3 linked regions of the Magnetospirillum sp. XM-1 genome follow. Each later gene encodes a partner of the first gene's protein in a complex. Links are inferred from orthologs where the notes say so. Each region holds a gene or a part of one and is shown in the gene's direction. Other genes may lie near its edges.

The links. The genes of interacting proteins can lie anywhere in the genome.
Region 2: the proteins of XM1_RS19155 (region 1) and pnp are in contact, whole or in part, in a cryo-EM structure (PDB 9QH0), measured with the Escherichia coli proteins. The link is inferred for Magnetospirillum sp. XM-1 from one-to-one orthologs.
Region 3: the proteins of XM1_RS19155 (region 1) and eno are in contact, whole or in part, in a solved structure (PDB 2FYM), measured with the Escherichia coli proteins. The link is inferred for Magnetospirillum sp. XM-1 from one-to-one orthologs.

What each region holds. Positions count from the first base shown.
Region 1 is NZ_LN997848.1:4,132,339-4,135,658, forward strand. What follows is about bases 65-3,314. They hold XM1_RS19155 (ribonuclease E/G), read left to right. Parts: upstream 65-387; coding sequence 388-3,114; downstream 3,115-3,314. Other genes in these bases: XM1_RS19160 (DUF6134 family protein), read left to right, coding at 3,180-3,314. Also shown: more of XM1_RS19160, read left to right, coding at 3,315-3,320. UniProt on the Escherichia coli protein: Endoribonuclease that plays a central role in RNA processing and decay. Required for the maturation of 5S and 16S rRNAs and the majority of tRNAs. Also involved in the degradation of most mRNAs.
Region 2 is NZ_LN997848.1:332,348-335,367, forward strand. The notes cover bases 1-2,950. They hold pnp (polyribonucleotide nucleotidyltransferase), read left to right. Parts: upstream 1-369; coding sequence 370-2,532; downstream 2,533-2,950. Other genes in these bases: rpsO (30S ribosomal protein S15), read left to right, coding at 1-200; msrB (peptide-methionine (R)-S-oxide reductase MsrB), read left to right, coding at 2,734-2,950. Outside these bases: more of msrB, read left to right, coding at 2,951-3,020. UniProt on the Escherichia coli protein: Involved in mRNA degradation. Catalyzes the phosphorolysis of single-stranded polyribonucleotides processively in the 3'- to 5'-direction. Also involved, along with RNase II, in tRNA processing.
Region 3 is NZ_LN997848.1:3,592,490-3,595,360, reverse strand. Bases 1-2,801 are described here. They hold eno (phosphopyruvate hydratase), read left to right. Parts: upstream 1-662; coding sequence 663-1,940; downstream 1,941-2,801. Other genes in these bases: XM1_RS16630 (NADH-quinone oxidoreductase subunit A), read left to right, coding at 2,574-2,801; kdsA (3-deoxy-8-phosphooctulonate synthase), read left to right, coding at 1-635. Outside these bases: more of XM1_RS16630, read left to right, coding at 2,802-2,871. UniProt on the Escherichia coli protein: Catalyzes the reversible conversion of 2-phosphoglycerate (2-PG) into phosphoenolpyruvate (PEP). It is essential for the degradation of carbohydrates via glycolysis.

The sequences.
Region 1 (3,320 bases):
CCTCGTGGTCCGACCGGCTGCAACAAGATCGTTGTCGAATGGACGGAGCAGGGCTATTTTGACTGCCCATGAGCTCGCACGATCCAATAGTCCTTTATGGGACGGTGGCGTCACGGCGGTTCGCAGCGACTGCGAACCCGGGGATGCGCCATGGTTCGGATTGCGACGCCAGCCTAGAATTCGAAGCCGGGCGGATTCGCCCGCGATCAGGTTTCCCCCGAATGAGGCCCGTGTCCACTATCGGACGCGCGGGCATTTTCCGAGGCGCCGCTGGTTCCAGCGGCAAACTGATAGATCGCCCGTGCCTGCGCGCCGGCTTCGCTGGATCAGACACCTGCTCGCATGCGCATAGCGCGTCGCGGGCGGCGCCACGGAGAGATCGCCTTAATGGTCAAGCGTATGTTGATCGACGCCACCCACCCGGAAGAGACCCGGGTCGTGGTGGTCAATGGAACCCGCCTGGAAGAACTGGATGTTGAGACATCCACCAAGCGGCAGCTGAAGGGTAACATCTATCTGGCCAAGGTGGTGAGGGTCGAACCCTCGCTTCAGGCTGCCTTCGTCGAGTACGGGGGCAACCGCCACGGCTTCCTGGCCTTCAGCGAAATCCACCCCGACTACTTCCAGATCCCGGTGGCCGACCGCCAGGCCCTGCTGGCCGCCCAGCGGGCCGAGGTGATGCGCGAAGCCACCAACGACCGCGACGAGGCCGAGCCCATCGGCGAAGGCCATCTGGCCGCCGAGGCGGTGGCCGAGCAGACCGACGGCACCACCGTCGAGGACGCCCCCACCCCCGAAAACGGCGAGAACGGCGAGGCCGCCGAACGCGCGCCGCGCAAGCGCCAGGTGGAAACCGTGGGCGGCGACGACGACGCCGAGAACGAGCGCCGCCGGGCGCGCCTGCTGCGCAACTACAAGATCCAGGAAGTAATCAAGCGCCGCCAGATCATGCTGGTGCAGGTGGTCAAGGAAGAGCGCGGCAACAAGGGCGCGGCTCTCACCACCTACCTGTCGCTGGCCGGCCGCTATTGCGTGCTGATGCCCAACACGGCGCGGGGCGGCGGGGTGTCGCGCAAGATCGTGTCGGCCACCGATCGCCGCCGCCTCAAGTCCATCGCCAACGAGATGGACATCCCGGACGGCATGGCGGTGATCATCCGCACCGCCGGGTCCGAGCGCTCCAAGACCGAGATCAAGCGCGACTACGAATACCTGCTGCGCATGTGGGACAGCGTGCGCGAGCTGACCTTGAAGTCCAGCGCGCCCGCCCTGGTCTATGAAGAGGCCAGCCTGATCAAGCGCTCGATCCGCGACCTCTATTCCCGCGACATCGACGAAGTGCTGGTGGACGGCGACGAGGGCTATCGCCTCGCCAAGGACTACATGCGCATGCTGACTCCGTCGCATGCCAAGAAGGTCCAGCCCTACAAGGACCCGGTGATGCCCATGTTCCACCGCTATCAGGTGGAAGCCCAGCTGGACGCCATGCATTCGCCGGTGGTCCAGCTGAAGTCGGGCGGCTACATCGTCATCAGCCAGACCGAGGCGCTGGTCGCCATCGACGTCAACTCGGGCCGCGCCACCAAGGAGCGCCACATCGAGGAGACGGCGCTGAAGACCAACATGGAGGCCGCCGACGAGGTGGCCCGCCAGCTGCGCCTGCGCGACCTGGCCGGCCTGATCGTCATCGACTTCATCGACATGGAGGAGAACCGCAACAACCATGCGGTCGAGCGTCGCCTCAAGGAAGCCCTGAAGAACGATCGCGCCCGCATCCAGGTGGGCAAGATCAGCGCCTTCGGCCTCCTCGAGCTGTCGCGCCAGCGCCTGCGCCCCTCGTTGCAGGAAACCACCTTCAGCCCCTGCCCCCATTGCGGCGGCACCGGCCTGGTGCGTTCGGTGGAATCGGCGGCCGTGCATATCCTGCGCGCCATCGAGGAGGAGGGCATCCGCCGCCGCTCCTCCGAGGTCACCGTGCATGTGCAGCCGGCCATCGCGCTCTACATCCTCAACCAGAAGCGTTCGGCGCTGGCCGCCATCGAGGAGCGCTACGAGTTCGAGGTCTTCCTGGAGGGCGACGACAGCCTGATCCCGCCCGCCTTCCGCATGGACAAGGTCAAGGCCGAGTTCCGCCCCGACGAACCGGCCCGCGCCGCCATCTCCATGGATGACGCCGCCCACCGCCCGCCGGCCGAGGCCGAGCCGGAGGAGGCCGAGGACGAGGACGACGAGGAAGAGGAAGCCCAGCCCGAGCGTTCGGGCCGGAACCGGGACGAGCGCTCGCGCGACGAGCGTAACGAGGACGGCGAGGACGGCGAGGGCCGCAAGCGCCGCCGCCGCCGCCGCCGCCGCCGCAAGCCCGGCGACGACCGTCCGGACCAGGCCGACGGCGAAGGCGCGCCCGACGCCGACGACCAGCCCCAGAACGAAGGTGAAGCGGCCGAAGCCGGCGAAGACGACGGCGAAGGCGAGGGCGAGGGCGAGGGCGAAGGCCACCGCACCGAGGGCGGTGACGACGATCAGCCGCGCAAGCGCCGCCGTGGCCGCCGCGGTGGCCGCCGCCGCCGCCGCCGTGACGGCGAGGGCGAGGGCGAGGGCGCCGAGGGCGAAGCCGGAGCCGAAGAGGCCGCCGAGGCCGGAGCCGAGGCCGTGACCGCCGAGCCGGCCGCCGACCAGACCGTCGACGTCCCGGCGCAAGCGCCCGCCGAGGCCGCTCCGGCCGCCGAGGACGCCGCGCCGGCCGAGAAGCCCAAGCGCAAGCGCGCCCCGGCCAAGAAGAAGGCCGAGGCCCCCGCCGAGGAGGCCAAGCCCGAAGCCGCCGCCGAGGACGCCGCTCCGGCCGAGAAGCCCAAGCGCAAGCGCGCCCCGGCCAAGAAGAAGGCCGAGGTCGCCGTGGAGGCCGCCGCCGAACCGGTGCCCCCGCCGGTCGAGGAGCCCGCCGCCCCCCAGCCGGAACCCGCTCCGGCCGTGGCCGAGACGCCCGTCGCCGAGACCGTCGTCGCCGAGACCGTCGTCGCCGAAACCGTGGTGACGACGGAACCGGCGGCCGAGCCCGAGCCCCCGGCCCCGGCCAAGCCGCCGCGCAAGGGCTGGTGGAACCGGCTGATGTCGTGATTTGACGTGTGCGGCCCCCGCTTCCGAGCGGGGGCCGGCCGTCACAGCAGAGGGAGCCGCCGCTCATGAGGGCACTTCGTCCCATCATGGCCGCCCTGGTCCTGCTTCTCTCCTCCCAGGCCGCCGCGGCCACGCCCGCCTTCCTGGCGTCGCAGCCTGAACAGGTTCTGGCCTTCGACGTCACCCGCAACGGCGGGACCATCGGC
Region 2 (3,020 bases), 3.8 Mb from region 1 along the record:
CCGCCGAGGTCCAGGTCGCCATTCTGTCGGAGCGCATCCGCAACCTGACCGAGCACCTGAAGTCGCACAAGAAGGATTTCCATTCGCGTCGCGGCCTGCTGATCATGGTCGGCCAGCGCCGCCGCATGCTCGACTACCTGAAGGCCAAGGACAACAAGCGCTACGAGAGCCTCATTGGCCGCCTCGGTCTGCGCAAGTAATCCACACAGCCGACTTACGAAGGCCGGGCGTCGCCTGGATCGCACCCGCGCGGGGATGGCTCCGCGCGGGTGTCCGCGTTTGTGCCGCAGGAAAGCGGCCGCCGCGAAAAATTGACGCCGGGACCGACCGCAATCCGGCGGCGGTCCTAAACATAAGGAAGTGACTTACATGTCCATGTTCAATGTCCACCGCAAGGAACTCACCTGGGGCGGCCGCAAGCTGGTTCTGGAGACCGGCAAGGTCGCCCGCCAGGCCGACGGCGCCGTGATGGCCACCTACGGCGAAACCACCGTGCTGTGCACCGTGGTGGGCGCCAAGAGCCAGAAGCCCGGCATCGACTTCTTCCCCCTGACGGTGAACTACCAGGAGAAGGCTTTCGCCGCGGGCAAGATCCCCGGCGGCTTCTTCAAGCGCGAGGGCCGTCCGAGCGAGAAGGAGACCCTGGTCTCCCGCCTGATCGACCGCCCCATCCGCCCGCTGTTCGCCGACGGCTTCCGCAACGAGGTGCAGGTGGTCTGCACCGTGCTGTCCCATGACCTCGAGAACGATCCCGACATCGTCGCCATGGTCGGCACCTCCGCCGCTCTGACCATCTCGGGCCTGCCCTTCATGGGTCCGGTCGGCGCCGCCCGCGTCGGCTATGTGGACGGCAAGTACGTGCTGAACCCGCTGGTCGGCGATCTGCCCAAGAGTGATCTCGACCTGGTGGTCGCCGGCACCACCGAAGGCGTGCTGATGGTCGAATCCGAGGCCAAGCAGCTGTCGGAAGAGGTCATGCTGGGCGCCGTGATGTACGGCCACAAGGAGTTCCAGGCGGTGATCCAGGCGATCATCGATCTGGCCGAGGAATGCGCCAAGGACCCGTGGGACCTGCCCGCCCCCCCCGCCGAGGTGGCGGTGGTCACGGCCAAGTTCGCCGATGCCGGCGTCCCCGCCGAGATGGCCGAGGCCTACAAGATCATCAAGAAGCAGGACCGCTACGCTGCCGTGGGCGAGGTCAAGAAGAAGGCCCTGGCCCTCTTGTCCGAGCCGGCCGAACTGGCCGTCGCCGGTGGCATCCTGAAGCACCTGGAAGCCGACGTGGTGCGCGGCAACATCCTGAAGACCGGCGTGCGCATCGACGGCCGCGACACCAAGACCGTTCGCAAGATCGAGGTTGATGTCGGCGTTCTGCCCCGCGCCCACGGTTCCGCCCTGTTCACCCGTGGCGAGACCCAGGCCCTGGTGGTCGCCACGCTGGGCACCGGCCAGGACGAGCAGATCATCGACCAGCTGGCGGGCGAGTACCGCGAGCACTTCATGCTGCACTACAACTTCCCCCCCTACTCGGTGGGTGAAGCCGGCCGCATGGGTTCGCCGGGCCGTCGCGAGATCGGCCACGGCAAGCTGGCCTGGCGCGCCATGCGTCCCTGCCTGCCGGTGAAGGAGAGCTTCCCCTACACCATGCGCGTGGTCTCGGAGATCACCGAGTCCAACGGCTCCTCGTCCATGGCGACCGTCTGCGGTTCGTCCCTGGCCATGATGGATGCCGGCGTGCCCCTGCCCAAGCCGGTGGCCGGTATCGCCATGGGCCTGATCAAGGAAGGCAACGACTTCGCCGTGCTGTCCGACATCCTGGGTGACGAGGATCACCTGGGCGACATGGACTTCAAGGTGGCGGGCACCGTCGATGGCGTCACCGCGCTGCAGATGGACATCAAGATCACCTCGATCACCGAGGAGATCATGAAGATCGCGCTGGGTCAGGCCAAGGACGGCCGCATCCACATCCTGGGCGAGATGAACAAGGGCCTGGATCACGCCCGTGATTCGGTGTCGGGCAATGCTCCGCGCATCACCACCATCTCCATTCCCAAGGAGAAGATCCGCGAAGTCATCGGCACCGGCGGCAAGGTCATCCGCGAGATCTGCGAGCAGACCGGCGCCAAGATCGACATCGACGACGACGGCACCATCAAGGTGGCCTCGGTCGACGCCGATGCCGGCCAGCGCGCCATCGACTGGATCCGCGGCATCGTCGCCGAGCCGGAGCTGGGCGTGATCTACAACGGCAAGGTCGTGAAGGTGGTCGATTTCGGCGCCTTCGTGAACTTCCTGGGGTCGCGCGACGGCCTGGTCCACATCTCGGAACTGGCCCGCGAGCGCGTCGCCAAGACCGCCGACGTGGTCAAGCAGGGCGACGTGGTCAAGGTCAAGGTCCTGGGCTTCGACGACCGCGGCAAGGTGAAGCTGTCCATGAAGCAGGTGGATCAGACCACCGGCGAGGACATCTCCGCCCAGCTGGAAGCCGAGCGCGCCGAGCGCAAGAAGGAGCGTCACCACGAGGATTGATCCTCGGCGTGACTTCCGACGAGAAAGGGCGCGGTTCCGAAAGGGACCGCGCTTTTTTCTTGGGCGTCAGGTTCCCATCTTTTCGTCATCGCCGGGCTTGACCCGGCGATCCATGCCGTGCCGAATTCCAGGCGCTCTTGGCGCGGCCGGACGTGGATGCCCGGCACGAGGCCGGGCATGACGAACCCTTGGAGACAGCCCATGACCGACAAGGTGGTGAAGACCGACGCCGAGTGGCAGGCGCAATTGACCCCCGGCCAATACGCCGTGACCCGCCAGAAGGCGACGGAACGCCCCTTCTCCGGCGAATACGACCACCTGTTCAAGCCCGGACGCTATCATTGCGTCTGCTGCGGCCAGGAACTGTTCGCCTCGGAAGCCAAGTTCAACTCCGGCTGCGGCTGGCCCGCCTTCTCCATGCCCGCGACGCCAGACGCGGTGGCGGAAGAACGCGACCGCAGCCACGGCATGATCCGCACCGAGGTCCT
Region 3 (2,871 bases), 540 kb from region 1 along the record:
GCGGTGTCGGGCTGGACAAGGCCATTCCCATCTTCGCCGAGATCAAGGCCAGGTTCGGGCTGCCGGTGCTGACCGACGTCCACACCGAGGAGCAATGCACCATCGCCGCCAAGGTGGCCGACGTGCTGCAGATTCCGGCCTTCCTGTGCCGCCAGACCGACCTGCTGGTGGCCGCCGGGCGTACCGGCGCGGTGATCAACGTCAAGAAGGGCCAGTTCCTGGCGCCCTGGGACATGGCCAACGTGGCCGCCAAGATCGAAAGCACTGGCAATTCGCGCATCGCGCTCACCGAGCGCGGCGCCAGCTTCGGCTACAACACTCTGGTCACCGACATGCGCGGCCTGCCCATCATGGCGCGTACCGGCTGGCCGGTGATCATGGACGCCACCCACGCGGTGCAGGCGCCGGGCGGCCAGGGCAATTCGTCGGGCGGCGACCGCCGCTTCGCGCCCGTCCTGGCGCGGGCCGCCGTCGCCATCGGCATCGCCGGCGTCTTCGTCGAATGCCATCCAGATCCCGATCATGCGCCGTCCGACGGCCCCAACATGATCGCCATGAAGGACATGCCGGCGCTGATCGAGGTTCTGATGAAGCTCGACGCCACCGCCAAGTCGTTTCCCGTTTCCATTGACTGATCCCAGTCGTTCCAGGGGAGAGTACCGATGACCGCCATTATCGATATCCATGGCCGCGAGATTCTCGACTCGCGCGGCAATCCCACCATCGAAGTCGACGTGGTGCTGGAAACCGGCGTGATCGGCCGCGCGGCCGTTCCGTCGGGGGCTTCCACCGGCGTCCACGAGGCGTGCGAGCTGCGTGATGGCGACAAGAAGCGCTATCTCGGCAAGGGCGTGCAGAAGGCCTGCGAATCGGTCAACGGCGAGATCTATGACGCCCTGTCCGGCATGGACGTCGAGGACCAGATCCTGCTCGACAAGACCATGATCGACCTGGACGGCACCCCCAACAAGTCCCGCCTGGGCGCCAACGCCATCCTGGGCGTGTCGCTGGCCGCCGCCAAGGCCGCCGCCGAGGAATCCGGCCTGCCGCTGTACCGCTATGTGGGCGGCGCCTTCGCCTCCACCCTGCCGGTGCCGATGATGAACATCATCAATGGCGGCGCGCATGCCGACAATCCCATCGACATCCAGGAATTCATGATCATGCCGGTGGGCGCCGGCTCGTGCTCCGAGGCCATCCGCATGGGCGCCGAGGTGTTCCACGCGCTGAAGAAGACCCTGAAGGACGCCGGCCACAACACCAATGTGGGCGACGAGGGCGGCTTCGCGCCGAACCTGAAGAGCGCCGAGATGGCGCTGGACTTCATCATGAAGTCCATCGAGACCGCCGGCTTCAAGCCGGGCGACGACATCATGCTGGCGCTGGACTGCGCCTCCTCCGAGTTCTTCAAGGAGGGCAAGTATGTCATGGAAGGCGCCAAGAAGACCTTCGATCAGAAGGGCCTGGTCAAGTTCTACGCCAAGCTGGTGGCCAACTACCCGATCATCTCCATCGAGGACGGCTGCGCCGAGGACGACCTGGTGGGTTGGGAATTGCTGACCGACGCGCTGGGCGCCAAGTGCCAGTTGGTGGGCGACGACCTGTTCGTCACCAACCCCGAGCGCCTGTCCATGGGCATCGACAAGGGCCTGGCCAATTCCATCCTGGTCAAGGTCAACCAGATCGGCACCCTGTCCGAGACCCTGGAAGCCGTCGACATGGCCCACAAGGCCGGCTACACCGCCGTCATGAGCCACCGTTCGGGCGAGACCGAGGATTCGACCATCGCCGACCTGGCCGTCGCCACCAATTGCGGCCAGATCAAGACCGGCTCGCTGTCGCGCTCGGACCGTATCGCCAAGTACAACCAGCTGATCCGCATCGAGGAACTGCTGGGCTCGGCGGCGCGCTACGCCGGCGCCACCATCATGAAGCGCTAACGATTGTTTGAGTTTGGTGGGATCGCTTTTCCGTTTCGTCACCCTCGGGCTTGACCCGAGGGTCCATGGATAGCCGGGGCAAGCCCGGCTATGACGGGGAGAGGGGGGCATTTCCGCCTAAACCGGGCAGTTTATTTACGACGAATGGGGAAGGGGGCCTGCGGGCCCCCTTTTTCATGGGCGCCGCCGGTTGGAATGCCTGTTTCACGCCCCGGCGCAAGGGGCAAATTTCGCTGCAATGCGGCCTTGTTTGCTTGACAGGCCATGGGGGGTGGATTACACCACGCCTACCCACGCGGGTGGCTGCGGAGGGGGTGTAGCTCAGTTGGTTAGAGCGCCGGCCTGTCACGCCGGAGGTCGCGGGTTCGAGCCCCGTCACTCCCGCCATCCCGCCTGATACCGATCGCCGAGCGAGGGGCTGGTGCGGTCGCGGGCGGGATTGTCTGCGGTCTATTGGTATGTTGCAGGAGGGGGTACCCGTTCGGCGCGCTCGCCAAAGTCGCTCAATCCGTCCGATTCCAATAGGTCGATCTCTTCGCTTTGCAGCTATGAAATCCGGCCGGTGACGGACGTGCGACCACACGAAGCGCCGGGGCTTCCTCCGATCGGACACCTCTTGGTAGGGCAGGGACGATGGAAGCTTGGCTGCTCGAATATCTGCCGATCCTGATTTTCCTCGGTATCGCGATCGTCATTTCGGCGATCTGCGTCGGGGCGTCGTGGATCGTGGCGCGCCAGAAACCCGACACCGAAAAGGCCACGGCCTATGAATGCGGCTTCGACGCCTTCGGCGACGCCCGTTCCAAGTTCGAGGTCCGGTTCTACCTCGTCGCCATCCTGTTCATCATCTTCGACCTGGAAGTGGCCTTCCTGTTCCCGTGGGCGGTCGCCCTGGGCAAGATCGGCATGTTCGGCTTCTGGTCCATGATGG